DNA from 4 places in the Streptomyces sp. NPDC002076 genome. Region 3 is predicted to be linked to each of the others. Evidence: riboswitches for the same ligand, from Rfam matches in the RefSeq annotation. Region 3 holds a riboswitch; each other region holds the start of a gene.
What was found. A riboswitch is a leader RNA that binds a small molecule or an ion and turns the genes downstream of it on or off. The one in region 3 is predicted to bind cyclic di-AMP.
Positions count from the first base shown of each region.

Region 1 (7,493 bases), 190 kb from region 3:
GTGTCCTGCTCGTCACGGCCGGTGTGTCCGCGATCTTCTGGCTGCAGGGCTCGGCCGCCCATCTCGGCGCGGTCCTGCAGGCGGCCCTCGCCGTCCTCGTCGGCATCACGCTCCTCGCCGGTCCGTATCTGGTCCGCATGACCCAGGACCTGTCCGAGGAACGCCTGATGCGCATCCGCGCCCAGGAGCGTGCGGAGGTCGCCGCCCACGTCCATGACTCCGTGCTGCACACCCTCACCCTGATCCAGCGCAACGCCGACAACGCGGGCGAGGTTCGCCGCCTCGCCCGCGCCCAGGAGCGCGACCTGCGCACCTGGCTGTACAAGCCGGAGGGCACCGGCAAGGACGAGGCCGATGAGCCGGACACGGTCGCCGAGGCGGTGCGGCGCAACGCCGCCGAGGTGGAGGACAAGCACGGTGTGCCCATCGAGGTCGTGATCGTCGGCGACTGCCCGCTGGACGAGAGGACCGGCGCGCAGATGCAGGCCGCGCGGGAGGCGATGGTGAACGCGGCCAAGTACGGTGGCGAGGGCGGTGCCGTACAGGTCTACGCCGAAGTCGAGGGCAGGACCGTCTTCGTGTCCGTACGCGACCGCGGTCCCGGCTTCGACCTCGACTCGATACCCGCCGACCGCATGGGCGTTAGAGAATCGATCATCGGCCGCATGGAGCGCAACGGCGGCACGGCCCGGCTGCGGTCGGTGCCGGGCGGCGGCACGGAGGTCGAGCTGGAGATGGAGAGGGCGGAGAGGACGTCATGAGCGACGCGACCGAGGCGAACGGCACGGCGGGCGTCCCCGAGGGGGCCGGGTCCGGGGCCACCGACGGCGGCGCGGGCGGACGGCACGTACGGGTGGTGCTCGTGGACGACCACCGGATGTTCCGCACCGGCGTCCAGGCCGAGATCGGGCAGACCGCCGAGACCGGTGTCGAGGTGGTCGGCGAGGCCGCGGACGTCGACCAGGCGGTCACGGTCATCACCGCGACTCGGCCCGAGGTGGTCCTCCTCGACGTCCACCTGCCGGGCGGCGGCGGCGTCGAAGTGCTGCGCCGGTGCGCGGCTTTGATGGCGGACACCGAGCGGCCCGTGCGCTTCCTCGCGCTGTCCGTATCGGACGCGGCGGAGGACGTGATCGGTGTGATCCGCGGCGGTGCCCGCGGCTATGTCACCAAGACCATCACCGGCACCGACCTGGTCGACTCGATCTTCCGCGTCCAGGAGGGCGACGCCGTCTTCTCCCCGCGCCTGGCCGGGTTCGTCCTGGACGCCTTCGCCTCCACCGACGCCCCGCCCGTGGACGAGGACCTGGACCGACTCACCCAGCGCGAGCGCGAGGTGCTGCGCCTGATCGCCCGTGGCTACGCCTACAAGGAGATCGCCAAGCAGCTGTACATCTCGGTGAAGACGGTCGAGTCCCATGTCTCGGCGGTCCTGCGCAAGCTCCAGCTGTCCAACCGTCATGAACTGACCCGCTGGGCTACGGCCCGCCGACTGGTCTGACCCCTGCGGGCCCGCCTCTAGGCCCTGTCGTCAAACTCCCTCCCCCAGCCTTCAGCCGGGCGGTGCCCCCAGCCCCGCGACGCCATGCACGCTCCCCCAAAGGGGGCACCCCCACTCGCCGCACCGGGCCCGGGCCCAAGTACGCCCAGTACGAGGGCCAGAGCCCGGCACTCCCCCCAGCCTTCGGCCGGGGGGACCCCCAGAGCACGCACCTACTGCATACATCAGCCGCTCCGCGGCGGGCGCGAGGCCCGCCCTCCGGGCGGACGGCGGGAGTTTGACGACAGGACCTAGGCCACCCGGGTCGCCCCGGCGAACGGCATCAGGTCGACCGGGGCCAGCCGGACCGGTGCCGAGGGGTTCGGGGCGTGGATGATCTGCCCGTTGCCCACGTAGATGCCGACGTGGCTGATCCCCGAGTAGAAGAACACCAGGTCCCCGGGCTGGAGTTCGGAGCGGGAGACGCGCCGGCCCGCGTCGATCTGGGCATAGGTGGTGCGGGGCAGAGAGATGCCGGCGGAGCGGTAGGCGGCCTGGACCAGGCCCGAGCAGTCGAAGGCGTTCGGTCCGGCCGCGCCCCACACATACGGGCTGCCGAGCTTGGCGTAGGCGTAGGCGATGGCCGCCTCGGCGCGCGCGTTCGGGGCCGCGGCCGAACCGGCCTGCTCCAGGGCGTCCCGGGCGTCCGAGGCCGAGCGGGAGGCACGTCCCAGCGCGCTGCCGTCACCGGCGACCTCGGACCGCTGCTGTGGGCTGAGCCGCGCCAGCAACCGCCGGGCCTCGTCCAGCTTGCCGGTGATGGTCCTCTTCTGCCGCTGCAGCTCGGCCCGCCGGGACCGCAGCGACTGCAGCTCGATGCGTGCCGCGCCCCGCAGTTGCTCGATCTCCCGCAGCTGTTCGCGCACCCGGGACACGTCGGCGGCCTGACGGTCGCCGGCCCGCTCCATGAACGCGGCGTCGTCCAGGTACCGGTCGGGGTCGCCGGACAGGGCCAGCTGCCAGGTCGGTGCGAAGCCGCCCTCGCGGTACTGCGCCGCCGCGAACGAACCCAGCGCGTCCCGGGCCGTGTTGAGCTTCTGCTGCTTGCGGGCGGTCTCGTCGCGCAGCGCGTTCAGCCGCCGCTGCTCCGTGTCCGCCTTCTCCTTCGCGCCGTCGTACTTCTCGGTCGCGGCCTCGGCGTCCTGGTACAGCTGGTCCACCTTGGCCTTCACCTGCGCCGGGGTCAGCTGTGGCTCGGCGTGTCCGGTCCCGTCGAACCCCGTCGCGGTGGCCGCGCCCGCCAGGGCGAGCGTGGCGGCCGTCCGGGCCGTATGACCGCCCATCGAGCGTTGCCGGGCCTTGCGGTGCGCTGCCACCTGGACCGTCACGTCCTTCCGTACGACTCGCACGACCGAGAGGTATGTGCCCGGCGGCGGCCCGCACAGGGGAAGCGGGCCACCGCCGGACCCTTCTCGGCGGTGGTGGCCGACGGCCGCCCCTGGCCCGGGCGGCGGTGGGGAGCCGGTCACCTGGGGGAGGACGCTAGGCCCGACTGTGACGAGTAGGTAACGCAGTGTACGGAACTGGCCTGGATGGACCGGGATGTGACCGCAAGTGACCATGTGACCGTTCTGGAGTCGTCGTCTTCACAGAGCGTGGTGACCGAAGTGCGGAAAGCGGGACGGACGGGAGGCGTGGGGTGCTATGGGGCGCATATATGCAAGATCGTCCGTACGATCGCCGACCGCTGTGTCCGGGGCCGGTGGCAGGAGGCCCCGGGTCCCCTGGTTAGGCTCCGGGCCCATGGACGCACTCATCCATCTCTTCGTCGGCCTGCACATCATCGGCATCGCCGCGCTGCTCGGCGGTTTCCTCACCCAGATGAAGGCGATGGGCCAGGGCACGGCCCGGTTCGTGCCCGCGATGCTGCACGGCGCGCTGACCATGCTGGTCACCGGCGTGGTCCTGGTCGGCCTCAACCAGGCCGACGACCACCACGTCAACACCATCAAGATCGGCATCAAGCTGGCGCTGCTGATCGTGATCCTCGGGCTGGTCTATGTGAAGCGCGACGAGGAGAAGATCGACAAGGGCGTGTTCGGGGTGGTCGGTCTGCTGACCATGGCGAACATCTTCATCGCCGTCCTGTGGACCTGACGGTCATCCGTCCCTGCCGCCGGCGCGGGCCGCGAGCACCGCACTGGCGGCGACCGCGAGCCACACCGCCACCGCCGCCCACAGCAGCACCCGCCCCGGCCAGGTGAGCCACGGGACGCCGAAGACGGTCGCGACGGACAGCGTCGCCACCGCCGTCATCCCCATCGGGAACACGGTCGCCCAGCGCAGTGCGTGGTAGCCGGGCCGGGGCCGGGCCGCCTCGGCGGCCAGCAGGACGACGTAGCAGACCAGATCCAGCACGAGCAGTGCGACCGTCGCGGTGCGCAGCACGCCGCGGTCGTCGGCGTTCCACAGGTACATGCCCGAGTCCCCGGCGATGAGCAGGTTTCCCCCGGCCAGCGCCGAGATCGCGAGCGCACCGCCCGCGATCCAGTGGTCGCCCGCCCCCTCCAGCACCTGCCGTGCGTCGAAGTGGGCCAGCGCCAGGCCGTAGAGCACCAGGCCGAGCCAGAACAGCACCAGGGCGGTGTGCGCGAGCCACGCCGTGCGCCCGGCCGTGGACAGCGTGGCGGCCAGTACGGCGAGCCCCTCTGTGGCCACACAACACAGGAACACCGCCCCCGGCATGCGCGGCCTCCAGCGCCGTACGACCAGGACCAGCAGGACCGGCCAGAGCACCGCCGCGAGCGCCAGCAGCGCCTCGGCCAGGGCCCGCAGGCCCAGCGCCGAGATCCGGGTGCCGAGCACCGTGGTCGCGGCGACGGAGGTGAGCGCGCCCGGACTCTCCGCCTCGGTCGCCCAGCGCTGCCGCTCGCCGACCAGCCGCAGCAGGAACTCGGCGGCCAGCGCGGCCCAGGCGACGCACGCCAGCGCCAGCACCGCCTGGGAGAGCGTCTCGTCGCCGGTCATGTGCAGCCCCACCGACAGGATGCCGGTCGCCATCACGGCGGCCCCGGCCGCGGGAGACCGCCCCGCCCACCACATGCGCAGACCTGAGATGCCGGGCATGCGCCCGATGCTAGGGAGCCGCGGGGGTCCCGCCCGGAAGGGCACGCGCGTGTGGACAGCAAAAACGCCGGTACGCGCGGCGGACCGGAAGAAGCCGGCGCCGGGTTCGTGACGCAGGAAGCCGGTGGCGCGTGGACGCAGGAAGGTCGATGGCGCGTGGACGGAGGAACAGTCGGCACGCGGCGCGCGTGGACGCAGGAAGGCCGGCACGTGGCGCGCATCGACGGAGGAACGGCCGCACGCGCGCGTGGGCGGGAAAACGCCCGTACGCGCGCATCGGCACGCGCTCGGCCGACGCACGCCCGGAGGCCTCGAGGCGAGGCCCCAAGACGTCGGCACATGCGCGCGTGGTCCGGCGATTCGACGGCACACGCGCGTGGAGCGGGGCGCGCCCGTGCCCGGGGTGGGTGGTCAGCCCGGGCGGACCACGCTGTGGATGATCGACTCGCCGCCGTAGTAGATCGACTCCTCGCGGACGTACGCGCCCGGCTTCGGGGCGTGGATCATCATGCCGTTGCCTATGTAGACGCCGACGTGGCTGATGTCGTCGTAGAAGAAGATCAGGTCGCCCGGCCGCGCGTCGGCGAGCGAGACCGTGGTGCCCGCGTTGACCTGGTCGTACGTGGTGCGCGGGAGGGTGACGCCGGCGGCCTTCCAGGCGGCCTGGGTGAGGCCCGAGCAGTCGTAGGAGTCCGGCCCGGTGGCGCCCCACACGTACGGCTTGCCGATCTGCGCGCGGGCGAAGGCGATCGCCTTCTGGGCCTTCGTGTCGTACGAGCTGGACGTGGTGGTGGACCCCGTCGAGCCGGAGCCCGTCGAACCCGATCCGGAGCCGGACCCCGTGGAGGTGGACGACGACGAGGACGAGTCGGCCTGCTGCTGAGCCGCCTGCTGCTTCGCCAGCTCGGCCGCCTTGCGCGCCGCCTCCTGCTCCTTCTGCCGCTCGATGGCGGCCAGCCGCGCCTTCTCCTGCGCCGTCAGCTGCGACAGCAGCTCGCGCGCCGAGGCCAGCTTCTTCTGCACGGTGGCCTTGGCGGTCTGCAGGTCGTGCTGCGAGTCGCTCAGCGTCTGCAGGCTCTCCGCGGCCTCCCGCCGCTTCTTCATGGTCGCGGCCTGCTCGCCGATGTAGTCGTCGACCGCGCTCTTCTCCCGCGAGGTCAGCCGGTTCATCAGCTGGGTCTGGTCGAAGTAGTCCTGCGGGTCGTTCGCCAGCAGGAAGGTGGCCGTGTCCGGAGCGGCGGCGCCGGTGCGGTACTGGGCCGCGGCGAAGGAGCCCAGCTCCTCACGGGCCTTGTTGAGGCGTGCGGTGCGCCGGGCGACGTCGTCGCGCAGGGCGTCGACGCGGCCGCGCTGTTTGCCGGTCCGCTCCTTGGCCGCGTTGTACTTCTGGGTCGCCGACTCCGCCTGGCGGTAGAGATCGTCGACCTTCTTCTCGACCTCCTCCAGGCTCGGCTTGGCGCGATCGGTACTCGGGGCGGCCTCCGCGGTCTGCGAGAGCACGGCCATGGAGGTGAGGGCGGCGGTGGCGAGGGCGGGAGCGCGAAGGCCGGTTCCGATGGTCCCGCCGGGGCGCGGCTTGCGGTGCGACGCCAAGAGAGGCGACTCCTTCCAGTGGGCCGCCTACCGGGTTAGCTGTCGGGTTCGGGCGGTGGTTCGGAAGGGTTGCCCTACGGCGGCGTCCCGGGTGGGAGCCGGCCGATTCACCCCAAAGGTCGGTGGGTCCCCGGCTCCGGGCGCCCTGCGGGGCACGCCGGACTCGGCGGGGGCCGCGCGGCCCGGCGAGGTTCGCCGGTAGGGGTCGTGCGGCCCGAACGCACGCTAGCCAACTCGTGTGACCCCTGTGAAGGTTGGTGCGTGATATGTCCGATACATTTTCGTGACCTGAGTCAGGTTTCGCTTCTGTGTCATCGGGTGGTTCCCCTGTGTGAGCAGGGCGCGGGCCCTTCGGCGGTGAAGATCAACTCCTTTCCGGACCGGTCGTGTTCCGGGGACGGCGACCGGTTGTCGGTGGGGCGCCCTAGACTCGTAGAGCGATGAGCAGCCTCTTTGACGACAGCTTCCTGGCGGACCTCCAGGCCCCTCGCGGGCGCGAGGAGGAGCCCCCGCCGCCGCCCGAGGACGATCATGCTCCGGAGCCGCTTCCGGACGATCTGTTCGGCGGGAAGTTCGACGTGCCACCGGACCGGGACGCGTACTACCGCGACGGCGCCCCGCGTCCCGCCCTCGACGCGGCGGCGCTCCTGGAGGGGCTGAACGACAACCAGCGCGCCGCGGTAGTGCACGCCGGCTCCCCGCTGCTCATCGTCGCCGGCGCCGGCTCCGGCAAGACCCGTGTGCTCACCCACCGCATCGCCCACCTGCTCGCCGAGCGGCATGTGCACCCGGGCCAGATCCTCGCGATCACCTTCACCAACAAAGCCGCGGGCGAGATGAAGGAGCGCGTCGAGCACCTCGTCGGCCCGCGCGCGAACGCGATGTGGGTGATGACCTTCCACAGCGCGTGCGTGCGCATCCTGCGCCGGGAGAGCAAGAAGCTCGGCTTCACCTCCAGCTTCTCCATCTACGACGCCGCCGACAGCAAGCGACTGATGGCCCTGGTCTGCCGCGACCTGGACCTCGACCCCAAGCGCTTCCCGCCGAAGTCGTTCAGCGCGAAGATCAGCAACCTGAAGAACGAGCTGATCGACGAGGAGGACTTCGCCGCCCAGGCCACCGACGGCTTCGAGAAGACCCTCGCCCAGGCCTATGCGCTCTACCAGTCGCGCCTGCGCGAGGCCAACGCGCTCGACTTCGACGACCTGATCATGACGACGGTCAACCTGCTGCGCGCCTTCCCGGACGTCGCCGAGCACTACCGCCGCCGCTTCCGGCATGTCCTCGTCGACGA
Region 1 is NZ_JBSFDI010000001.1:518,845-526,337, reverse strand. It holds gene ACWCQS_RS02445 (ATP-binding protein) at 1-761, shown strand, start outside; gene ACWCQS_RS02440 (LuxR C-terminal-related transcriptional regulator) at 758-1,501, shown strand; gene ACWCQS_RS02435 (NlpC/P60 family protein) at 1,792-2,856, opposite strand; gene ACWCQS_RS02430 (hypothetical protein) at 3,284-3,637, shown strand; gene ACWCQS_RS02425 (tellurite resistance/C4-dicarboxylate transporter family protein) at 3,641-4,606, opposite strand; gene ACWCQS_RS02420 (NlpC/P60 family protein) at 5,018-6,199, opposite strand; cyclic di-AMP (ydaO/yuaA leader) riboswitch at 6,229-6,334, opposite strand; gene pcrA (DNA helicase PcrA) at 6,640-7,493, shown strand, end outside.
Region 1: linked by a shared signal. The riboswitch ahead of ACWCQS_RS02420 (NlpC/P60 family protein) and the one ahead of ACWCQS_RS03380 (transglycosylase SLT domain-containing protein) in region 3 are both predicted to bind cyclic di-AMP.

Region 2 (7,493 bases), on a different contig from region 3:
ATGACCAGGCGCAGGCCGTGCTCGCGGTCGGTGAGGTCCTTGACGTCGGCGATGCCCTGGACCTTCTTGCCGTTGACCAGGTCCTTGATCTTCGCGATGACCTTCTCCGGGCCGACCGCGAAGGGCAGTTCCGTGATGACCAGGCCCTTGCGGCGGGCGGTCACCGTCTCGACCGAGACCGTCGCGCGCATCTTGAAGGTGCCGCGGCCCGTCGCGTACGCGTCCCGGATGCCGTCCAGGCCGACGATCCGGCCGCCGGTGGGCAGGTCCGGGCCCGGGACGTGCTTCATGAGCGCGTCCAGGTCCGCGTTCGGGTGCCTGATCAGGTGGCGGGCGGCCGCGATGACCTCGCGCAGATTGTGCGGCGGCATGTTCGTCGCCATGCCGACCGCGATGCCCGAGGAGCCGTTGACCAGCAGGTTCGGGAAGGCGGCGGGCAGCGCCACCGGCTCCCGCTCCTGGCCGTCGTAGTTCGGCGCGAAGTCGACCGTGTCCTCGTCGATCGACTCGGTCATCAGGCTCGTCGCCTCGGCCTGCCGGCACTCCGTGTACCGCATGGCGGCCGGCGGGTCGTCGTTGCCCAGCGAGCCGAAGTTGCCGTGGCCGTCGACCAGCGGCACGCGCATGGAGAAGGGCTGGGCCATGCGCACCAGGGCGTCGTAGATCGACGCGTCGCCGTGCGGGTGCAGCTTGCCCATGACCTCGCCGACGACACGCGCGCACTTCACATAGCCGCGGTCGGGGCGCAGGCCCATCTCGTTCATCTGGTACACGATCCGGCGGTGCACCGGCTTGAGGCCGTCACGGGCGTCCGGCAGGGCGCGCGAGTAGATGACCGAGTACGCGTACTCGAGGTAGGAGCCACGCATCTCGTCCACGACGTCGATGTCGAGGATCTTCTCCTCGTACGAATCGTCGGGCGGCGGGGTCTTCGTGCTGCGGCGGGCCATCGCTGCCGGCTCCTTGCTACTGAAGCGTTTGATGGATCTGACGCGGACCATTGTGGACCGCGGCACTGACAACCGGGGCCATGGCCCGGTCTTCCACGGTCCGCCCGGCACCGCAAGGCACACCGGACCGGCACCGCACGGTGCCCGCCGGCCGTCCTGCGGGCACGCGAGTCGCAGGCTACGCGATCCGCTGTGGGCGTACGTCCCGCGGGAACTTCGCCGAGGCCCGGCACGGTTTGCATACAGTGGCAGGAACGGCAGGAAAACCGCGGTTTTCACAACCGCCTCCGCTCGCGAAGGGATGTACATGCCCATGGGTCACACGACCACAGCCGAGGCAGGCTCCGGGGGCCTGACAGCGACCGAGCACCGCCTGGCCAACGGTCTGCGCGTGGTGCTCTCCGAGGACCACCTGACCCCGGTGGCGGCGGTCTGCCTCTGGTACGACGTCGGCTCCCGCCACGAAGTCAAGGGGCGTACCGGCCTGGCTCACCTTTTCGAGCACCTGATGTTCCAGGGCTCGGCGCAGGTCAAGGGCAACGGTCACTTCGAGCTGGTGCAGGGCGCCGGCGGCTCGCTCAACGGCACCACCAGCTTCGAGCGCACCAACTACTTCGAGACCATGCCCGCCCACCAGCTGGAGCTGGCGCTCTGGCTGGAGGCCGACCGCATGGGCTCGCTGCTGGCCGCCCTGGACGACGAGTCCATGGAGAACCAGCGGGACGTCGTCAAGAACGAGCGCCGCCAGCGCTACGACAACGTGCCCTACGGCACCGCCTTCGAGAAGCTGACCGCCCTGTCGTACCCGGAGGGCCACCCCTACCACCACACGCCGATCGGCTCGATGGCGGACCTGGACGCGGCCACCCTGGAGGACGCCCGCCAGTTCTTCCGCACCTACTACGCGCCGAACAACGCGGTGCTCTCCGTGGTCGGCGACATCGACCCCAAGCAGACCCTCGCCTGGATCGAGAAGTACTTCGGTTCGATCCCGTCCCACGACGGCAAGGCCGCCCCTCGTGAGGGCTCCCTGCCGGACGTCATCGGCGAGCAGAAGCGCGAGGTCGTCGTCGAGGAGGTGCCGGCGCGCGCCCTGATGGCCGCCTACCGCCTTCCGCACGACGGCACGCGCGCGTGCGACGCCGCCGACCTCGCCCTGACCATCCTCGGCGGCGGCGAGTCCTCCCGCCTGTACAACCGGCTGGTCCGCCGCGACCGTACGGCCGTCGCGGCCGGCTTCGGCCTGCTGCGCCTCGCCGGCGCGCCCTCCATGGGCTGGCTGGACGTGAAGACCTCCGGTGACGTCGAGGTGCCGGTCATCGAGACCGCCATCGACGAGGAGCTGGCCCGGTTCGCCGAGGAGGGCCCCACGGCCGAGGAGATGGAGCGCGCCCAGGCCCAGTTGGAGCGCGAGTGGCTGGACCGGCTGGGCACGGTCGCCGGCCGCGCCGACGAACTGTGCCGGTACGCCGTCCTGTTCGGCGACCCGCAGCTCGCCCTCACCGCCGTCAAGCGCGTCCTGGAGGTGACCCCGCAGGAGGTCCAGGAGATCGCCCAGGCCCGTCTGCGCCCCGACAACCGCGCGGTCCTGGTGTACGAACCGAAGTCCCCGGAGCAGGCCCCGGACGCCGACGTCCCCGAGGACCCGGAGCAGGAAGCCACCGTAGAGGCCGGTAACGAGAACGAGGAGACGGCCAAGTGACCGAGCTCGCCACCATGGACTTCCATCCCCAGCCGCAGGCCGGCGAGGCCAAGCCCTGGGCGTTCCCGGCGCCCGAGCGCACCGCGCTCGACAACGGCCTGACCGTGCTGCGCTGCCACCGCCCCGGCCAGCAGGTCGTCGCCGTCGAGGTGCTGCTGGGCGCGCCCCTGGACGCCGAGCCGGCCGGCTTGGACGGCGTCGCCACGATCATGGCGCGGGCCTTCTCCGAGGGCACCGACAAGCACTCCGCCGAGGAGTTCGCCGCCGAGCTGGAGCGCGCGGGCGCCACGCTGGACTCGCACGCCGACCACCCCGGCGTCCGGCTCAGCCTGGAGGTCCCCGCCTCGCGCCTGGCCAAGGGCCTCGGCCTGCTCGCCGACGCGCTGCGCGCGCCCGCCTTCGCCGACAGCGAGGTGGAGCGGCTGGTCCGCAACCGCCTGGACGAGATCCCGCACGAGCTGGCCAACCCCTCCCGCCGGGCCGCCAAGGAGCTCTCCAAGGAGCTGTTCCCGGTGGCTTCGCGCATGTCGCGCCCCCGCCAGGGCACCGAGGAGACCGTCGAGAAGATCGACGCCGCCGCCGTACGCGCCTTCTACGGCCGGCACGTACGCCCCGCCACGGCCACCGCAGTGGTGGTCGGCGACCTCACCGGGGTCGACCTGGACGCGCTGCTCGGCGACACTCTGGGCGCCTGGACCGGCACGCCGGGCGAGCCGCGGCCCGTGCCGCCGGTGACCGCCGACGACACCGGGCGCGTGGTCATCGTGGACCGGCCCGGCGCCGTGCAGACGCAGCTGCTCATCGGCCGCGTCGGCCCCGACCGGCACGACCGGGTGTGGCCCGCCCAGGTGCTCGGCACCTACTGCCTCGGCGGCACCCTCACCTCCCGCCTGGACCGCGTCCTGCGGGAGGAGAAGGGCTACACCTACGGTGTGCGCGCGTTCGGCCAGGTCCTCCGGTCCGCGCCGGACGGCACGGGCGCCTCGATGCTCGCCATCAGCGGCTCCGTGGACACCCCCAACACCGGCCCGGCGCTGGAGGACCTGTGGAAGGTGCTGCGCACCCTCGCGGCGGACGGTCTGACCGACGCCGAGCGGGACGTGGCCGTGCAGAACCTCGTCGGGGTGGCGCCGCTCAAGTACGAGACCGCGGCGGCCGTCGCGAGCACGCTGGCCGACCAGGTCGAGCAGTATCTGCCCGACGACTTCCAGGCGACGCTCTATCAGCAGTTGGCCGCGACGGGCACGGTGGAGGCCACGGCGGCCGTCGTGAACGCCTTCCCGGTGGACCGTCTGGTGACCGTCCTCGTCGGTGACGCCTCCCAGATCAAGGCACCGGTGGAGGCGCTCGGCATCGGTGAAGTGACGGTCGTGGCGGCCGAGTGACCGCACGCGTGCGTGGGGCCCTGACGGTCTACGGACCGTCAGGGCCCCTGCCGTTCTCACTCCTTTTTCGGGATGCCCGATTTGAGGCGGAGGTTGCCTGTCTGCCCTGTGGGATGCGCTACAAAAGCCCGGATCCGTTTGGGGTTCGAAAGCAGGCTTACGTAGCGTCACCCGGGCTGTTCGTCGGTAGTGCGCCGCACCCGCGGCACCGGACAGCCATCGCCGAGTCCCCGTACGGCGCGAGCCAGGGGAGCCGGGGACCCACGCAGTCCCTGGGGTGAATCGGGCGCCCGCGCTTGGCGAGGGGGCCCGTAGGAGACCTTCCTGCTCCGAACCCGTCAGCTAACCCGGTAGGCGAGAAGGAAGGAAAGGACCAGCCACTCCATGGCGTTCATGTGCGCCACCGGGAAGCACCGCAAGCCCGGCCGGGTCAAGCGCACCACCGCTCAGGCGGCAGGCATCGCGGCCCTCACCACCACCGGTGTCATCGGCACCCTGGCCGCCTCCCCGGCGCTCGCCGCCGAGAACACCGTGGAGCAGACCGGCCTCACGCCGGTCCTCACCCTGAGTGACGACGTGGCCGAGCACATCGACGCGCAGGCCGCCGCGCAGCAGCGGGCCGCCGAGCAGAAGGCGGCCGAGGAGGCCGCGGCGAAGAGGGCGAAGGAGCAGCGCGAGGCCAGGGCCCGCGCCGCCCGGGAGGCCGAGCGCAAGCGCCTGATGAACGCCTTCGTCGTCCCGATCGCGAACTCCTACGTCTCCACCGGCTACAGGGCGAGCAGCTCGCTGTGGTCCTCCGGCTCGCACACCGGCATCGACTTCCACGCCGCGAGCGGCACCCCGGTGCACGCGGTCGGCTCCGGCACCGTCGTCTCCACCGGCTGGGGCGGCGCGTACGGCAACCAGATCGTGATCAAGATGGCCGACGGCATGTACACCCAGTACGGCCACCTGTCGTCGATCGGCGTCTCGGTGGGCCAGCAGGTCACCCCGGGCCAGCAGATCGGCCTGTCCGGCGCGACCGGCAACACCACGGGCCCGCACCTGCACTTCGAGGCCCGTACGACCCCCGACTACGGCTCGGACGTCGACCCCGTCGCCTACCTCCGCAAGCACGGCGTGAACGTCTGACGCCTCATCGCGCGGCATGCGAAGCCCCGGCTCACCGAGCCGGGGCTTTCGTCGTCTTTTCAGGGGCGCACCCGATCCGCTGACCAAAAAATATCCATGGATTCTGGCCCGCCGTCGGAAATTGCGGCTCATTGGAATAGAGTCACGGGACAGGCGTCCATCGTCGACGTTTCACGGGGATTAAGGCGGAGGTCGGTCATGCGTATTCCGGCGCACTCGGTGTGCACGGCCATCCGGGACGACATCGTCGCGGGTGTCTACGAGCGCGGCGGCCGGTTGACCGAGGAAGTCCTGGCCCGCCGCTACGGCGTCTCGCGCGTCCCCGTCCGCGAGGCCCTGCGCACCCTGGAGGCCGAGGGCTTCGTGGTGACCCGACGGCACGCAGGCGCGTGCGTGGCCGAGCCGACCGAGCAGGAGGCCGCCGACCTGCTGGAGATGCGCCTGCTGCTGGAGCCGCTCGGCGCCGCCAGGGCCGCCCAGCGGCGCACCGAGGCCCATCTGAAGGTGCTGCGCGGCCTGGTCAGGCTGGGCCAGGAGCGGGCCCGCAGGGGCAACAGCGACGATCTGCGCTCGCTGGGCGGCTGGTTCCACGAGACGCTCGCCCAGGCCTCGGGCAGCCCCTCGCTGACCGCGATGCTCAGCCAGCTCCGGCACAAGATCGCCTGGATGTACGCGGTGGAGGCGCCGTCCAGCCCGGTGGACTACTGGACGGAGCACGGCGCCATCGTCGACGCGGTGGCGCGCGGCGACGGGGAGCGCGCGCGGGCGCTCACGGCGCTGCACACCGAGCGCGCGACGGCCGTGCACCGGCTGCGCTTTTCCGGGGCCGGCGAGCGTGTGAGGACTTCGCAACACGCCGTAAACATGTCGGGCCTCCAGCATTAACACGGGCGCCGTATACAAAGAAGAGGTATTCGGCTGCGCAGCATTTCCCGCTGCCTCAATTCCGGTGTGTGCGCAAAGAGCCCGGAAACGCAGAGTCGCGCCGCCCGAAAAGGGCGACGCGGCTCCGGTGTGTCAGCGTGCTGCTGTTCAGACCGTCTCGGGCAGTTCCTCGAGACCCTCGGAGACCAGCTTGGCCAGACGGTCGAGGGCGACGTCCGCACCCTCGGCGTCGGAGGCCAGCACGATCTCCTCGCCGCCCTGGGCACCCAGGCCCAGGACAGCCAGCATGGAGGCCGCGTTGACGGGGTTGCCGTCAGCCTTGGCGATCGTCACCGGGACGCCTGCGGCCGTGGCGGCTCGGACGAAGATGGAGGCGGGGCGGGCGTGGAGGCCCTCGGCCCAGCCGACGTTGACGCGGCGCTCAGCCATGTGTTGCTGCCCTTCAGTCTTCAGGGTTGTCTAGACCAGTTTCCCATATCGCGAAGCATGCCCCGGAGCGGACCTTCGTCCGCCCCGGCGTGGCGTCGGAACCGCGGCCTCGGTTCCGGCTTCCGTCCTCCACAGACTGCCCTGCGCCGTTGTCGGACGCGAGCCGTACTCTGGGGCCCATGCAGACCTCGGCGGACCGGCAGGACCGGCACCAGTACCCCGCCCACTGGGAGGCGGACGTGGTGCTGCGCGACGGTGGTACCGCGCGCATCAGGCCCATCACCGTTGATGACGCCGACCGCCTGGTCAGCTTCTACGAGCAGGTCTCGGACGAGTCGAAGTACTACCGCTTCTTCGCGCCGTACCCCAGGCTCTCCGCCAAGGACGTCCACCGCTTCACGCACCACGACTTTGTGGACCGGGTGGGACTCGCGGCCACCATCGGCGGCGAGTTCATCGCCACCGTACGCTATGACCGCATCGGCGCCGACGGCATGCCCGCCTCGGCGCCCGCCGACGAGGCCGAGGTCGCCTTCCTGGTGCAGGACGCGCACCAGGGCCGCGGGGTCGCCTCCGCCCTGCTGGAACACATCGCGGCGGTCGCCCGCGAGCGCGGCATCCGCCGCTTCGCCGCCGAGGTGCTGCCCGCCAACACCAAGATGATCAAGGTGTTCACGGACGCCGGCTACACCCAGAAGCGCAGCTTCGAGGACGGCGTCGTCCGCCTGGAGTTCGACCTCGAACCCACCGACCGCTCCCTCGCCGTGCAGCGAGCGCGCGAGCAGCGCGCCGAGGCCCGCTCGGTACGGCGGCTGCTCATGCCCGGCTCGGTGGCGGTGGTCGGCGTGGGCCGCGCCCCCGGCGGCGTGGGCCGCAGCGTCCTCGGCAACATCCGGGACGCCGGCTATGGCGGCCTGCTGCACGCCGTGAACAAGGCCTTCCCGGAAAGCCTCGGTGAGGTCGACGGGGTGCCGGCCTACCGGCGCGTGCGGGACATCGGCGGTCCGGTGG
Region 2 is NZ_JBSFDI010000019.1:73,253-80,745, reverse strand. It holds gene ACWCQS_RS33040 (DNA gyrase/topoisomerase IV subunit A) at 1-950, opposite strand, end outside; gene ACWCQS_RS33035 (M16 family metallopeptidase) at 1,258-2,652, shown strand; gene ACWCQS_RS33030 (M16 family metallopeptidase) at 2,649-4,037, shown strand; cyclic di-AMP (ydaO/yuaA leader) riboswitch at 4,248-4,408, shown strand; gene ACWCQS_RS33025 (M23 family metallopeptidase) at 4,422-5,168, shown strand; gene ACWCQS_RS33020 (GntR family transcriptional regulator) at 5,367-6,053, shown strand; gene ACWCQS_RS33015 (HPr family phosphocarrier protein) at 6,201-6,482, opposite strand; gene ACWCQS_RS33010 (bifunctional acetate--CoA ligase family protein/GNAT family N-acetyltransferase) at 6,662-7,493, shown strand, end outside.
Region 2: linked by a shared signal. The riboswitch ahead of ACWCQS_RS33025 (M23 family metallopeptidase) and the one ahead of ACWCQS_RS03380 (transglycosylase SLT domain-containing protein) in region 3 are both predicted to bind cyclic di-AMP.

Region 3 (7,493 bases):
GGTGCTGCCTCACTCTCATCCGGGCCGTGCATGGCGCTCGTTCCATGTGGTCGCGCCACACGTTACGGCCGCGATGCGTGTCTTGGGCAGAGACCTCTGCGGCACCCGCCACGGTGTCCGAAAGATGTGTGTCACAGGGTCTTCGAAAGGTTGCTCGCACCCTGTCTAAAGAGTTCGCAATGTCCGAATAGGCCTTGTCGGAGGCGGCAATTCCGGCTTAGCGTCCTTTGGGGACACGGACGGGGTGGGTCCGTTCCATTGGGGGGACACGTGGGGGGACCCGTGGCCGGAGACACCGTCGGCGTGCCGTTCGAGGTGGACCGGGACGTACCAGGACTGATCGTCAAGTTCGGCGACTATCCGCTGCACCACGGCGGCGTCGGCGCGATCCGCAGCCTGGGCCGGCTCGGCGTGCCCATGTACGCCATCACCGAGGACGCGTACACGCCCGCGGCCTCCTCCCGTTATCTGAAGAAGGCCTTCGTGTGGCCGACGACCGGTGCGGAGGACCCGGGTCACCTGGTCGAGGGCCTGCTGCGGATCGGCCGCCGGATCGGCCGCCCCGCCGTCCTCGTCCCGACCGACGAGGAGGCCGCCGTGCTGATCGCCGAGCACCAGGACGATCTGGCCGGTTCCTTTCTCTTCCCGCGCGTGGATCCCGCGCTGCCGCGCCGGCTCGCCAGCAAGCAGGGCCTGCACGAACTGTGTGTGGAGCACGGCATCGCGAGCCCCGCGTCGGCGTTCCCGGAGTCGTACGAGGACATCGTCGCCTTCGCCGACACGGCCCGCTTCCCGGTGGTGGCCAAGAACCGTGAGGCGTTCGTCCGGCGCAAACAGCCCGCCGTCAACGGCACCACGCGGATCGCCACCCGCGAGGGCCTGCTCGCCCTCGCCCGCGACTGGGGCGAACGGCCGGGGGTGATCCTCCAGGAGTACCTGCCGCGCGAGGAGGCCGAGGACTGGATCGTGCACGCCTGCTTCGACCAGGACGCGAGCCCTCTCGCCCTGTTCACCGGGGTCAAGGTCCGCTCATGGCCGCCGCACGCCGGCATGACGGCGAACGCGTACGTCGTCGACAACCCGGAACTCACCGACCTCGCCGCACGTTTCATCAAACAGATCGGCTACAGCGGCATCATCGACCTCGACCTGCGCTTCGACCGGCGCGACGGACAGTACAAACTCCTCGACTTCAACCCGCGCATGGGCGCCCAGTTCCGGCTCTTCGAGAACGAGTCGGGTGTGGACGTCGTACGCGCGATGCACCTGAACCTGACCGGCCGCCCCGTTCCGGAGGGGGAACAGCGCGCCGGCCACCGCTACATCGTGGAGAACATCGACCTCCCCGCCCTCCTCGCCTACCGCCGCAGCGGCTATACGACGCCGCACGCGCCGGCGAAGGCGAGCGGGACGGAGCTGGCCTGGCTCGCGGGTGACGACCCGCTGCCGTTCCTCACGATGCTCGCCCGCTTCGTGCGCCCGGGCGCGAAGCACCTCTATCAGCTGTGGCGGACCAACCGCCGCGGCAGCACCTCCACGAAGTAGGCAAAGCCACACAAAGAGTGGCGCACCATGTCCTGGGGAGGGACTTCGTGACTCGACCGGTTGCAGTCATCGGGGCCGGGCCGTTCGGCCTGTCCACCGCCGCCCATCTGCGGGCGCGCGGTATCCCCGTCCGCGTCTTCGGCGACCCCATGGTCAGCTGGCGCGACCACATGCCCGAGGGCATGCTCCTGAAGTCGACGCCCGCCGCCTCGAATTTCGACTGCCCACAGCCCGCCCACACCCTCGCCGACTACTGCGATGCGGCCGGCATCCGCCGCCTGGTGGGTGACGAGGACATCATCCCGGTGGAGACGTTCATCGGCTACGGCGAGTGGTTCCAGCACAAACTCGTCCCCGACCTGGAGCGGGTGCGGGTCGTCTCCGTGGACCGCGACACGAGCGGCGGCTTCGAGCTGAAGCTGGACTCGGGGGAGATGTTCACCGCGCGCGCGGTCGTCGTCGCCACCGGACTGTCGGGCCTGGCGCACCTGCCGGCGGAGCTCGCGGGAGCCGCGGCCGACGGTCCGGCGCCCACCGGCCCGGTCTCGCACAGCTCCCAGCACCACGACCTGAGCCGCTTCGCCGGCAAGGAGCTCATCGTGGTCGGCGCGGGCCAGTCCGCGCTGGAGACGGCGGCGCTCGCCGCCGAGGCAGGGGCACGCGTGCGTGTCGTCGCGCGCGGCCGCGGCCGGGTCGCCTTCGGCGCGCCGCCCTGGAAGCAGTCCAAGCTGCGCCCCGAGTCTCCGTTCGGCCGCGCCTGGTCGCTGTGGGCGTTCAGCTACTACCCGCACCCCTACCGCTACCTGCCCGAGGCCACCCGCCACTTCCTGGTCCGCCGGGTCCTCGGTCCGCTCGGCGCCTGGTGGCTGCGCGAGCGCTTCGAGAGCGCGGTGCAGGTGCAGGACGTGGAGCGGGTCGTGAACGCCGAGGCACCGGACGGCAGCCCCGTCCTCACCGTCCGCACCCACGGCGGGCACACCGAGCGGCTCACCGCCGACCATGTCATCGCCGCCACCGGCTACCGGGTCGACATCGCGGCGATGGACTTCCTCGGCCACGAACTGCGCACCCGGCTCGCGGTCAGCCGCGGCACGCCGAAGCTCGGACCCGGTTTCGTCTCGTCCGTTCCGGGCCTGTACTTCACCGGTCTGCCGGCGGCGTCGTCGTACGGACCGGTGATGCGCTTCGTCTGCGGCACGGAGTTCGCCTCACCGCGCCTGACGAAACACCTGGCGGCGGCCCACGGCTGAGACCTCCTGCAGCACCTGCTGCCTCTTATCAACAAGGAACCGCGGGGCACTACTTGGGGTCGACCAGTACGTAAGTGCGCAGGGCGACAAGGTGAGTCGGTGGGGCTCGGTATCCGTATTCTCTGATCATGGCAGCCTCCCCCACATATTCACTGATCGCCACCGACTTGGACGGAACGCTGCTGCGCGGCGACGACACCGTCTCCGACCGGTCGCTCGCCGGGCTCGCGCGGGGGGCGCGGGCCGGTGCCCGGCACCTGGTGGTGACGGGCCGCCCGGCCCCGCGGGTGCGGCCGCTGCTGGCGCACCTCGGCTGCACGGGGCTCGCGGTGTGCGGACAGGGCGCACAGGTGTACGACGCCGGGACCGGCCGCCTGCTGTGGTCGGTCCGGCTGGACCGGGAGCTGGCCGAGACGGCGCTCGGCAAGATCGAGGCCGAGGTGGGGCAGGTGTACGCGGCCGTCGACCAGGACGGGGTCGACGGGCTCACGCTCATCGAGCCCGGATACCGGATGCCGCACCCGACCCTGCCCGCGGTGCGGGTCGGCCGGCGCGACGACCTGTGGTGTGCGCCGATCAGCAAGGTGCTGCTGCGCCACCCCACCCTGTCCGACGACGAGTTGGCGGAAGCGGCGCGTGCGGTGGTGGGCTCGCTGGCCACGGTCACCATGTCGGGGCCGGGGACCGTGGAGCTCCAGCCGTCCGGGGTGACCAAGGCGACCGGTCTCGCGCTGGCTGCCGAGCGGCTAGGGGTGGCGGCGGAGGAGGCGCTGGCGTTCGGCGACATGCCCAACGACATCCCGATGTTCGACTGGGCGGGACGCGGGGTCGCCATGGCCAACGCGCATGGCGAACTGAAGGCGGTGGCCGATGAGATCACTCTGTCGAACGAGGACGACGGCATCGCCGTCGTCCTCGAAAGACTGTTCCCGACCGACTGACCGGCACATCAGTACGCGGCCGTGCCCGGCCCGTACTCGGCGTCCCGGTGCACGACCGTCTCGGGAGGAAGCGACGGCCGCCCGGTGCGCCCCTCCGTCAGGTGTGGGCACACCGGGCGGCCGATGCCGTGCCGGCCTGCGGGACCGGTCAGTACGCGCTGGACACGTTGTCGATGGACCCGTACCGGGCGGCGGCGTAGTTGCAGGCCGCGGTGATGTTGGCGACCGGGTCGTACGGATTGAGGGCGGTGCCGGCCACGTGGTACGCGTTGAAGGTCGGGTCGATCACCTGGAGCAGGCCCTTGGAGGGGATGCCCTTGGCGGCGTTGGAGTCCCAGAGGTTGATGGCGTACGGGTTACCCGAGGACTCCCGCATGATGTTGCGGTAGATGCCGTTGTAGGTGCCCGGGATGCCCTTCTGGGCCATGATCGCGAGGGACTGGCGGATCCAGCCGTCGAGGTTGTTCGGGTACCCGGCGAGGGTGGTGGAGGCCGACTTGGTGGTCGTCGTGCCGGTGGCCGCGGATGCGCCGGCGGCGCCGATGAGCGGCAGGGCGAGGACGGCGGCTCCGGTGCCGACGACGGCGAGGGTGCGGGCGAGGCGGTTGGTGCGGGGGCGGCGGTGCCGAGCGGCAGAAGGCATGGGAAGTCCTCTCCGTCGCCTGCGAGGTGAGCTGTCGGGTTTGGGCGGTGAGGTGCCCGGCCGCGCCTTCGTGAGAAGGCACGGCTTCACCCCTAGCCGTCCCGGTGCGGCGTGTGCCGACCGGTCAGGCGACTTACCTGGGTCCCCCGCTCCTGCCATACGAATGAGTTCGTCGATGGGTCACACGGGCGGCGGCAGGATTCGGCGTCCGCCCGACGGTCCGGAACGTATGCGAGAGCACATGTCCGAAACAAGTACCTGATGCGTACAAAGCGCCATTTGACCTTGGTCTGTGTCGTATGGGGTACTTGATCCTTTGCGGCTGCCAACCATCAACTCGCGGACGGTGCAAGGGGGGAAGGGGGTTTGACGGGTGTTCGGCGCCGGAGACCGACGTGACCCAATTCACGAAATAACAAAGTATTTCAAATCGGACAAGATGGATTCGGGTGGATCGATGGAGGTCTGTGGCGGAAGCCGTGACGGAGCCCCTGGCGGAACCCCTGGTGTGGCGCCCGTCGTTGTCTGGGGTGTAGGCATTACTCCGCTCGCCCCTCGGCTCGCGACAAAGCGTGTGGGTTCCTGTTAAGTCGATAAATGTCCGCTCTTATTACTTGATCAAAAACATACCGGTCGTGATCCGATACCGCCCAGGCTGGACCGGTGGGCGCTATCGGTGATCGAACAGGGACCGGATACGCTGACTTGAGTGATGGCAGCGACCTATCGACAAACCGTGTAATCGCCAGCAGACACCAGCAGACAGGAGACCCCTCGTGACCGTCGTCGGGCCGTTCGGGCTGAGCGTGCGGGACCAGGCTCTGGAAGCCGATGTCCAGGCCGGATTGGCGGCTGTCGAGGAAGGCTTGCTCGAGGCCACCAAGAGCGAGGTCCCGTTCATCACGGAGGCCGCGCAGCACCTCGTACGAGCCGGCGGGAAGCGGTTCCGGCCGCTGCTCGTGATGCTCGCGGCCCAGTTCGGCGATCCCTACGCGCCGGGCATCGTGCCCTCGGCCGTGGTCGTGGAGCTGACCCACCTGGCCACGCTGTACCACGACGACGTCATGGACGAGGCGGCCGTGCGGCGCGGCGTGGACAGCGCCAACACCCGCTGGGGCAACTCCGTCGCGGTCCTCACCGGCGACTTCCTCTTCGCCCGCGCCTCCCAGATCCTCGCCGACCTCGGCCCCGAGGCGGTCCGGGTGCAGGCGCTCGCCTTCGAGCGGCTGGTCACGGGCCAGATCCTGGAGACCGCCGGTCCCTCCGACGGCCGTGACCCGGTCGAGCACTACCTGGACGTGCTCGGCGGAAAGACTGGCTCGCTGGTGGCGGTCTCGTGCCGGTTCGGCGCGATGATGTCCGGTGCCGACGAGACGGTCGTGGACGTGCTCACCCAGTACGGCGAGCGGCTCGGGGTCGCCTTCCAGCTCGCCGACGACGTCCTGGACATCGCCTCCGACTCGCACGAGTCCGGCAAGACCCCGGGCACCGACCTGCGCGAGGGCATCGCGACCCTGCCCGTGCTCCGGCTGCGCGAGCGGGCGGCCCGGCTCGGCCTGGCCGAGGACATCGCCCTGTGCGAGCTGCTGGACTCCGATCTCAGTGACGACGCCCGACACGCCGAGGCGCTGGTCGCGCTGCGCGCCCACCCCGCGCTGGAGCAGGCCCGCCGGGACACCGTGCGGTACGCGGAGGAGGCGCGGGCCGCGCTGGCGCCGCTGCGCGAGTGCGACGCCAAGGCCGCGCTGATGGAGCTGTGCGACGCGGTGGTCCACCGCGCCGGCTGACCAGGCCGCCTGCCGCACACCACACCACAGCTCCGGCCGCGACCCGGACGCGATTGCGGGTCTCCGTCGCGCCGGGTTTCCGGCCGTGCGCCTCGCCGCCGTTCAGGCCGTGCGCCCGAGGCACGCTTCCGGCTGTCCGTCGTGCAGCGTTTCCGGCCGTGCGCCTTGCCGTGTTCAGGCCGCCAGCCCCCGGGATGTCTCCATCCGTGCCTCTCGCCGCGCTCAGGCCGTTCGAGGGGCCGCTGGGTCGGCGCCCGGGCATGCCTCCGGCCGCCCGTCGCGCAACTCCTCCAGCCGTGCGATCCGTACGCCCCATGAGTCCGTACGCCCCTCCGTGCCCCCGTACGGCCCCCTCCGTTCCGGTGAGACCCCTACGGGTCGGGGGAGTTCCTGCCCCCGTGTGTCATACCCCAGTCGTATGCGGAGTTGGCCCCGAGGTCTGACGCTTCTTCATGGCCGATTTGGTGAGATGGAAACCACGGAAATCACCACTCCTCACCGATTCGGGTGAGAATGGCGGCTCTGATGGACCAGCGTGAGAACAGCCGCCGCCGACGACGGAGGTAAGGCACACATGGCACCGTACGAATCCGACGACGCAGTGGACGCCGCTCGGGACGAGGAGCGGCACGCCCGACGCCGCAGGACGGCCCGTTACGCGGTCCCGGTCGCCGTGGTGGGGGTCGCGGCGGCCACGATCGGTCTGGTCCCGGCGCTCGCCGCTTCCGGTGACCCCGACCTACCCAGGATCACCGCACAGCAGCTCATCGAGAAGATCGCCAAGTCGGACGTGCAGCAACTGTCCGGCACCGTGCGCATCGACACCGACCTCGGCCTGCCCGACCTCGGCGGCCTGGCGAACAATCTGGCCTCCGGCGCCGGCAAGGGCTCCGGCGACGGCTCCTCCGCCGACCCGCAGTCCCAGCTCACCTCGCTGGTCTCCGGCACGCACACGTTGCGCGTCGCCGCCGACGGACCCGAGAAGCAGAAGCTGTCGCTGCTGGAGAGCGGCTCCGAGTACAGCCTCATCCACAACGGCAAGAACGTATGGGGCTACAACAGCAAGACCAACGAGGTCTACCACGGCACCTCGGCCGACTCCGGCAAGGACCGCAAGGCCGAGCCCCCGGCCACGCCGAAGGACTTCGCCGACCAGGCGCTGAAGTCGGTGGACGGCACCACGTCCGTCACGGTCGACGGCACCGAGCGGGTCGCCGGCCGCGACGCCTACAAGCTGCTGATCAAGCCCAGGCAGTCCGGCACCACGGTGGGCGCCATCAGCATCGCCGTCGACGCGAAGACGGGCATGCCGCTGAAGTTCACGCTG
Region 3 is NZ_JBSFDI010000001.1:706,884-714,376, reverse strand. It holds gene ACWCQS_RS03395 (carboxylate--amine ligase) at 304-1,545, shown strand; gene ACWCQS_RS03390 (FAD-dependent oxidoreductase) at 1,593-2,795, shown strand; gene ACWCQS_RS03385 (HAD family hydrolase) at 2,924-3,736, shown strand; gene ACWCQS_RS03380 (transglycosylase SLT domain-containing protein) at 3,885-4,379, opposite strand; cyclic di-AMP (ydaO/yuaA leader) riboswitch at 4,383-4,564, opposite strand; gene ACWCQS_RS03375 (polyprenyl synthetase family protein) at 5,156-6,166, shown strand; gene ACWCQS_RS03370 (LolA family protein) at 6,741-7,493, shown strand, end outside.

Region 4 (7,493 bases), on a different contig from region 3:
GCCGGCCGGCGGCGCGGGCGGTGGCCCAGTACGAGGCGTACGCCACCTCGCTCGCCTTCCTGCGGCACCGGGGCCGGAAGGGGAAGGCAGGGGCCGACTTCGTCGTACGGGAGCGGGAGCTGCTGGACGAGCTGTGGCAGCGGAGGGAAGTGGCCCGGCCGGCGTTGGAGTACGCCGCGCGAGTTGCTCCGCAGGTTCGGCCGATGTACGCGGCGCCCGTGCCGGCGCCTACGGCGTATTGGCCGGGTTACGGCTATCCGGCGGTGCCCTACTCCGCTTACAACCCGTACCAGTACTAGCCGGTCGGGTGGCGGAGGGTTCGGCACCGCCGGAATCCGCCGTCGTGGCTGAGCGCCGTCGCGGCGGAAAGAGGTCAGCTGTCGGCCGGAGAAGCCACCGGAAAGGTCAGGCCGACGCCTCCGTCAGGCTCGCCACTTCCTCGTCCGTCAGCTTCAGGTCCACCACGCCCAGCAGGGCCGGGAGCTGGTCGAGTGTGCGGGCCGAGGCGATGGGGGCAGTGATCGTCGGCCGGGCCGCGAGCCAGGCGAGGGCGACCGTGGCGACGGGGGCGTCGTGGGCGGCGGCGATCTCGTCGAGCGCCGCGAGGACCTTCTGGCCGCGCTCGGACTCGGCGTACTCCTGGGCGCGGCCCGCGCGGGCGCTGTCGACCTTGGTGCCGGGGCGGTACTTGCCGGTCAGGAAGCCCGCGGCAAGGGAGAAGTACGGCACGGAGGACAGGCCCTCCTCGGCGACCAGGTCCTGCAGCGGGCCCTCGTAGGTGTCGCGGGAGACGAGGTTGTAGTGCGGCTGGAGGGCGACATAGCGGGCCAGGCCCTCGCGGTCGGAGAAGTCGAGCGAGGCCTTCAGGCGCTCGGGGCTGATGTTGGAGGCGGCGATGTGGCGGACCTTGCCCGCCTTCACCAGTTCGTCCAGCGCGCCGATGATCTCCTCGACCGGGATCTCGGGCTTGTCGAAGTGGGTGTAGTAGAGGTCGATGTAGTCGGTGTCCAGGCGGCGCAGGGAGGCGTCGGCGGCGGCCTTGATGTTGGCGGCGGACAGCCCCTGGAACTCGGGGTGCTGGCTGACCTTGGTCGCGATGACGACGCGGTCACGGTTGCCGCGGGACTTGACCCACTTGCCGATGACCGTCTCGGACTCGCCGCCCTTGTGGCCCTCGATCCAGGCCGAGTAGGAGTCGGCGGTGTCGATGAAGTTGCCCCCGGCCGCCGTGTAGGCGTCGAGGACGGCGAAGGAGGTCTCCTCGTCGGCGGTCCAGCCGAAGACGTTGCCGCCGAGGCAGAGCGGGAAGACCTCGAGGTCGGAGGAGCCGAGTGTGCGCAGAGAAGTCATGCTCCACATCAACACCGGCGACGGATGATCGCATTCCGCCGCCGGTGCAAAAGTCCCTCGGACAGACGGCTGTCAGGGGGTGAGGCCCTTCTCGCGCAGCCAGGGCGCCGGGTCGATGGCGGTGGCCTGGCCGTTGGGGTGGACCTCCAGGTGCAGGTGCGGGCCGGTGACGTTGCCGGTGGCGCCGACCCGGCCGATGACCTGGCCGGTGGAGACCTTCTGGCCGACGGAGACGTTGATCGAGGACTGGTGGCAGAACCACAGCTCGGTGCCGTCGTCCAGGGTGATGACGGTGCGGTAGCCGTAGGCGCCGGCCCAGCCCGCCTCGGTGACCGTGCCGCTGTGGACGGCCTTGATGAGGGTGCCGGTGGGGGCGGCGAAGTCGAGGCCGGTGTGGTAGCCGGAGGACCACATCGCGCCGGGCTGCCCGAAGGTGCCGGTGATCGTGTACGAGACGACCGGCAGCGTGTACTGCTTGGCCAGCTCGGCGAGCCGCTTGGCCTCGGCGGCCTTCTCGGCGTCGGCCTCCGCCTGCTGCTTGGCGGCGGCGGCCTTGGCGGCGGCCGCCTTCTCCGCCTTGGCGGCCGCGTCGGCGGTCTGCTGGTCGGCGGCTGCGATCGCTGCGGCGGTGGCCTTGCTGTCGGCCTGGCCCTTCTGCTGCTCGGCCTGGGCCATGATCCGGTTGCGCAGGGCCTCGCCGGCGTTGCCGGTGTCGGCGCTGTCGGTGCTCACGCCCACCTTGCTGAGGCCGGTGGTGGCCTGGTGCGCGTCGGAGGAGCCGGCGCCGAAGACGTGCTCGACGGAGTCCAGGTCCGGCAGGGAGATGGAGACCGGCGGCTTGCCGGTGTTCGCGCTGGCCATGCCGCCCGCGCCGACCGCGGCCATCACGCCGACGCCGAGGACGGTGGAGCTGCGCGCGAAACCGCCGCGCTGTTTGGCGACGCGGTGCCGGCCGCGGAGCGGGGCGACGGAGTCCTCGGTGGGGTTCCACTCCTCCCAGGGCCCCTCCTCGGCGCGGTAGGCGCCGTAGCCGAAGGTCTCCGGCTGGGCTTGCGGGGGCATGAACGGGGCTTCTGGGACGGGCCGGTTGGACGCCACGCGGGCGTGCTCCTTTCCTTCCTCCGCCTACCGGGTTAGCTGACGGGTTCGGAGCAGGAAGGTCTCCTACGCGCGTATACCAAGTGCGGCATTCGCGCGATTCACCCCAAGGTGGTGGTTCCCCGGCTCCCTTGCGGGATTCGGCTCGTGCGCACGGAGCCGCCTCTTGTGACGGCTGGGACGACCGCGCTGCGTTATCGAACGTTAATAGACCTGACAGCCACTTTCCAAGCCGTTCGGCTTGATCATTAACGTTTTCGGCCGCGGACTTACCGGTCAGGAGCGCTGCAAATCGGGCGAGTTGACCGCCGTACATGAGTGTCGGCGTTTTTGATGGTGTCTCAGATGTTACGCGGAGGGCGGTCGTCCGGTCACCGTCGGTGAAGGTGATCGCCGGTGACCACGGGCCGGCGAGGGGGCCGTGGGCGGTGTGGCGCCGAGGGGATGAGCGTGTGGTGTACAGTAGAGACACAACGACGCGGGGTGGAGCAGCTCGGTAGCTCGCTGGGCTCATAACCCAGAGGTCGCAGGTTCAAATCCTGTCCCCGCTACTGAAGGCTCAGGGCCCGGAATCCCAAGGATTCCGGGCCCTGAGTGTTTGCGGGCTCAGCCCAGCAGATGCCGGTTCGGCGCCTTGGCGAGTTCCTCCAGCTCGGGCAGTGCGACGACCTCCACACCCCCCTTGACCAGCACCCCCGTACCGTCGGCTGCCGCGACGAACGTGTCCGGCTCCTGCCACGCCGTGACCACCCGCCGCACCCCCGCCCGAAGGATCAGCTCGGCACAGGGCGCGGGCCGCGAGGCACGCCGGGCACACGGCTCCAGGCTGCTGTACACCGTGGCACCGGCCAGCCGGGGATCCGCCGGGTCGACCTTCGCCAGGGCGGCCTCCTCCGCATGGACCACGGGATCCTCGCCCTCCCGGGAGTGGCCGCGAGCCAGCTCCGTACCGTCGGCTGAGACCACCACCGCGCCGACGCTGAACGCCGTCTCCGAGGGCGGGCACAGCGCGGCGAGTTCACAAGCGGTGCGCAGCCAGTGACGGTCGGCGGCGGTGGCGGCCGGGCCGGTGCCGGGGGCGGTGGGCTCGTAGCGCATGAGGACCACGTCCTCGATCCGGCGGGTCTCGGTCAGGCGCAGCCGGCCGGCCTGGTAGCCGCCGGGGCCGAACAGGCGGGGCGCGGCCGGGTCGCCGACGAACAGCGGCGCGAGGACGAGCTGGAGCTCGTCGGCGAGGCCCAGCTGCAGCAGCTGGGTGTGCACCGTGCCGCCGCCCTCGACCATGAGCCGTCCGACTCCGCGCACGTCGTGCAGGTGGGACAGCAGGGCCTCCCAGTCGAGGCCCGGACCGAGCGCGACGACGTCGGCGGTGTCGCCGACGCGGCGGACCGCCCGCTCGGCGCCCTCGTCGGTCGTGTAGACGAGCTTGTCGCCGCCGGTGTGCCAGAAGTTGGCGTCGGGGTCGAGGTCGCCGGTGGCGGTGACGGTCACCTTGAGCGGGTACTCCGGCTTGCCCGCCCGGACGCGGGCGGCGCGGCGCTCGGCGGAGTTGACCAGCAGCCGCGGGTTGTCGGCACGGATGGTGCCGGCGCCGATCAGGATGGCGTCGACGGAGGCCCGTACCGCGTCCACCCGGTCGAAGTCGGCCGGGCTGGACAGCAGGAGCCGGTCGGGGCCGGTGTCGTCGAGGTAGCCGTCGAGGGAGACGGCGGCGGACAGCAGCACGTACGGGTACGACATCGGCGCGGTCTCCTGCGAGGCGAGGCTCGGTTCAAGCTCGATCTTGGTTCAAGTTTGAAACAAACTTACACTGGCGGCATGACGACCCGCTGGCTCACCCCCGAGGAGCAGCGCGCCTGGCGCGCCTATCTCGCCGCGACGCACCTCCTGGAGGACGCGATCGACCGACAGCTCCAGCAGGACGCCGGCATGCCGCACCTGTTCTACTCCGTGCTGGCCAACCTGTCCGACGCGCCCGACCGGCGGCTGCGGATGACCGACCTCGCCGAGACACTGAAGATCACGCGCAGTCGGCTGACCTACGCGGTGACCCGCCTCGAGCGGGACGGGCTGGTGCGCCGGGAGGACTGCCGCTGGGACAAACGCAGCAGCATCGCCGTGCTGACGGACGAGGGGATGGCCGCCCTGGAGCGTACGGCACCGGGCCACGTCGAGACCGTGCGCGCCGCCCTGTTCGACCGGCTCACGCCGGAACAGGTGGGGCAGCTGGAGGAGATCTGCACCGGGATCGCACGCGGACTGCAGGGCGACGGCGCCGAGTCCGCGGCGGAGGACGTGCCCTGGCGGCGGCGCTCCTCGTGTTCCTCCTCCGACAATTGATTGCTTTAAGTTTGAAGCATGAGGTAGGGTCTCCCGGGTACGCTGCTTCAAATCTGAAGCAGCAGCCTCCGGAGGGACCCGCATGCCCGACACCCCCGCCGCCACGCCGCGTGCCCGCGTCCGGGTTCCGCTGCGCTTCCACGACGGCTACAGCGTCGACGCCGAACTCGTCACCTTCCACGGCCTGGCCGACGGCCAGGAGCACGTCGCCGCCGTCCTCGGCGACCCCGCCCCCGGCGCCGTCCCGCTGGTGCGGCTGCACTCCGAGTGCCTGACCGGCGACGTCTTCGGCTCCGCCCGCTGCGACTGCGGACCCCAGCTGCGCGAGGCGGTCGAGCGCATCGCCGACCGCGGCGGCGTCCTGCTCTACCTCCGCCAGGAGGGCCGAGGCATCGGTCTCTACAACAAGCTCGACGCGTACGCCCTCCAGGACCAGGGCCTCGACACCTACGAGGCGAACGCCGCGCTCGGCCTGCCGGAGGACGCCCGCGACTACACGGCCGCCGCGCAGATGCTCGCCGCCCTCGGCATCGGGGAGCTGGACCTGCTGTCCAACAACCCCGACAAGGCCGAGCAGTTGCGCACGCTGGGCGTCGTGGTCCGGGACCGGGTGCCGACCGGCGTCTTCACCACGGCCCACAACGTCCGCTACCTGCGCGCGAAGGTCGTCCACACCCGCCACACCCTGCCCCTGGCGGACCTGAACGCGGGCTGACCTCGGCGGGTAGTAGGAGGTTGGCAGATCTGTTCCACCCGCTGGGCTGTCCTCCCTCGCATGAGGCACGCGGTGCGGAAGCCGGCCGGCTGCATGCCGGAGTGGCGGCGTTCCTGCGGGCCTATGGGGCGGGAGGCACAGGGCTGGTGGTGGCGTGAGGCGGTGAGGGCCGGTCGGTGAGCCGAGGCGTCGTAGGCGTCAGTCCCACCAGTTGAACATCAGCTCGCCCAGTGTCTGCGGGCGCCAGTGGCGGACCGCTTTCAACTCCGCCTCCGGCAGCGCGCTCAGATCGACCCGCTCGATGGGCGCATCCGGCTCCGCGGGCTCCAGCAGTCGGAACCCGGCGTCGGCCAGCGGGCCAGCCCAGGGCGGGGGAGGGACGAACTCCCGTACCGGAGAGCCGGGTTCGAGTGCGGCGCCGCTGAAGGCGGCGACGGGCAGATGACGGTGGACCAGTACGACCGTGCCCGCGATGTCCGCCGCATCGAAGGAGGCGCAGAGGCCGACGTCCAGTCCCCGCACCGCGGCCCCGGCCGTCCGCGCCGCCGCGTGACAGGCACGGCGGAAGGACTTGAGGTCGGTTTCAAGCAGCGGGACCTCGCCGGCTCGGTGGAAGCCGGTGGCTCCGCGTTCGGCGTGGGTCATCGGGCTCCGCGGAGGAGGCCCTCCACCACCCGGCGTACCTTGCCGGCGGCGCTGTCGTCGCCGAGGCGCATGGCGATGTTGGCCGCGTTGCACACGGCGTCGATCTGGAACGCGGCCAGTTCCGCGTCCGGCGAGGGGACGTCACCGGCGCCGCCGGCCCGCCGGAGCTGGTCGGCGAGCAGTTTCAGCCATGCCTCGTGATGGGCGAGCAGGGTGTCGCGCACCACGCCGGGGCGGCTGTCGTAGGCGGGAAGGTTGGCGGACCAGAAGCAGCCGCCGGCGAACAGGGGCGTCTGCGCGTAGGCGATCCAGTGTTCGGTCAGCTCCCGCAGCCGGGCGGAGCCCGCCGGGACGGACCGCGCGGGCCGCACGACCGTCCGCTCGAACTCCCGGCGCGCGCACTCGGCGGCGGCCAGCTGCAGGTTCTCCTTGGTCCGGAACAGCGTCTGGACACCGCTCTTGCTCAGCCCCAGATCAGTGGCGAGGCGGCCGATGCTGAGCCCGTCGAGCCCTTCCAGCGAGGCGATGTCGACGGCGTGCCGGGCGACCCGCTGCCGGGCACGCGCACCGCGCAGCAGCCGCAGATCGGTCACCTCCGGCCCCTCCGCGCCCAGGACTTCCCGGCCCATGCCGCGCTCCGCACCCTGCCGTTCGCTTTCCATCACCGTCATCGTGCCACCACGAAGCAGGCAGGTGCCCGCGAAGGACCTCGTGGTGGACGGCCGGCTCATGCCGCCGGAACACCCAGCTCGGCCAGCAGACCGCGCACCCGCTGCTCGATCTCGTCCCGGATCGGCCGCACGCCGTCCACACCCTGGCCCGCCGGATCTTCGAGCCGCCAGTCCAGGTACCGCTTGCCCGGGAAGACGGGGCAGGCGTCCCCGCAGCCCATCGTGATCACCACGTCGGAGGACCGTACCGCCTCGACGGTGAGGATCTTCGGCGTCTCGGCGGAGATGTCGATGCCGGCCTCTCTCATGGCCTCCACCACCGCCGGATTGACCGCGTCGGCGGGTGCGGAACCTGCCGAACGGACCTCCACGGCATCACCGGCGAGGTGGGTGAGGAAGGCGGCGCCCATCTGGGAACGGCCGGCGTTGTGGACGCACACGAACAGCACGGAGGGACGCGGGGTGGGGGCAGTGGTCATCGCAGGTGTCCTTGCGGGCGGAGGGCGGTCAGGAGGAGGCGAGTTCGGGCTCGCCGTGCGGGACGACGACGTCGTCCGCCGCGCGGGCGGGACGTCCGTACACGACCGCCACGGCGGCCAGCCCGAGTACGGCGCCGAGCAGTTGTGCCGTGATGAACGGGGCGACGGAGGCGGGGGCGATCCCGGCGAAGGTGT
Region 4 is NZ_JBSFDI010000006.1:20,114-27,606, forward strand. It holds gene ACWCQS_RS14455 (PrsW family intramembrane metalloprotease) at 1-299, shown strand, start outside; gene ACWCQS_RS14460 (aldo/keto reductase) at 406-1,350, opposite strand; gene ACWCQS_RS14465 (M23 family metallopeptidase) at 1,423-2,448, opposite strand; cyclic di-AMP (ydaO/yuaA leader) riboswitch at 2,458-2,604, opposite strand; tRNA gene ACWCQS_RS14470 (tRNA-Met) at 2,926-2,999, shown strand; gene ACWCQS_RS14475 (dihydrofolate reductase family protein) at 3,055-4,188, opposite strand; gene ACWCQS_RS14480 (MarR family winged helix-turn-helix transcriptional regulator) at 4,267-4,788, shown strand; gene ACWCQS_RS14485 (GTP cyclohydrolase II) at 4,871-5,503, shown strand; gene ACWCQS_RS14490 (hypothetical protein) at 5,702-6,148, opposite strand; gene ACWCQS_RS14495 (TetR/AcrR family transcriptional regulator) at 6,145-6,810, opposite strand; gene ACWCQS_RS14500 (arsenate reductase ArsC) at 6,876-7,298, opposite strand; gene ACWCQS_RS14505 (aquaporin) at 7,327-7,493, opposite strand, start outside.
Region 4: linked by a shared signal. The riboswitch ahead of ACWCQS_RS14465 (M23 family metallopeptidase) and the one ahead of ACWCQS_RS03380 (transglycosylase SLT domain-containing protein) in region 3 are both predicted to bind cyclic di-AMP.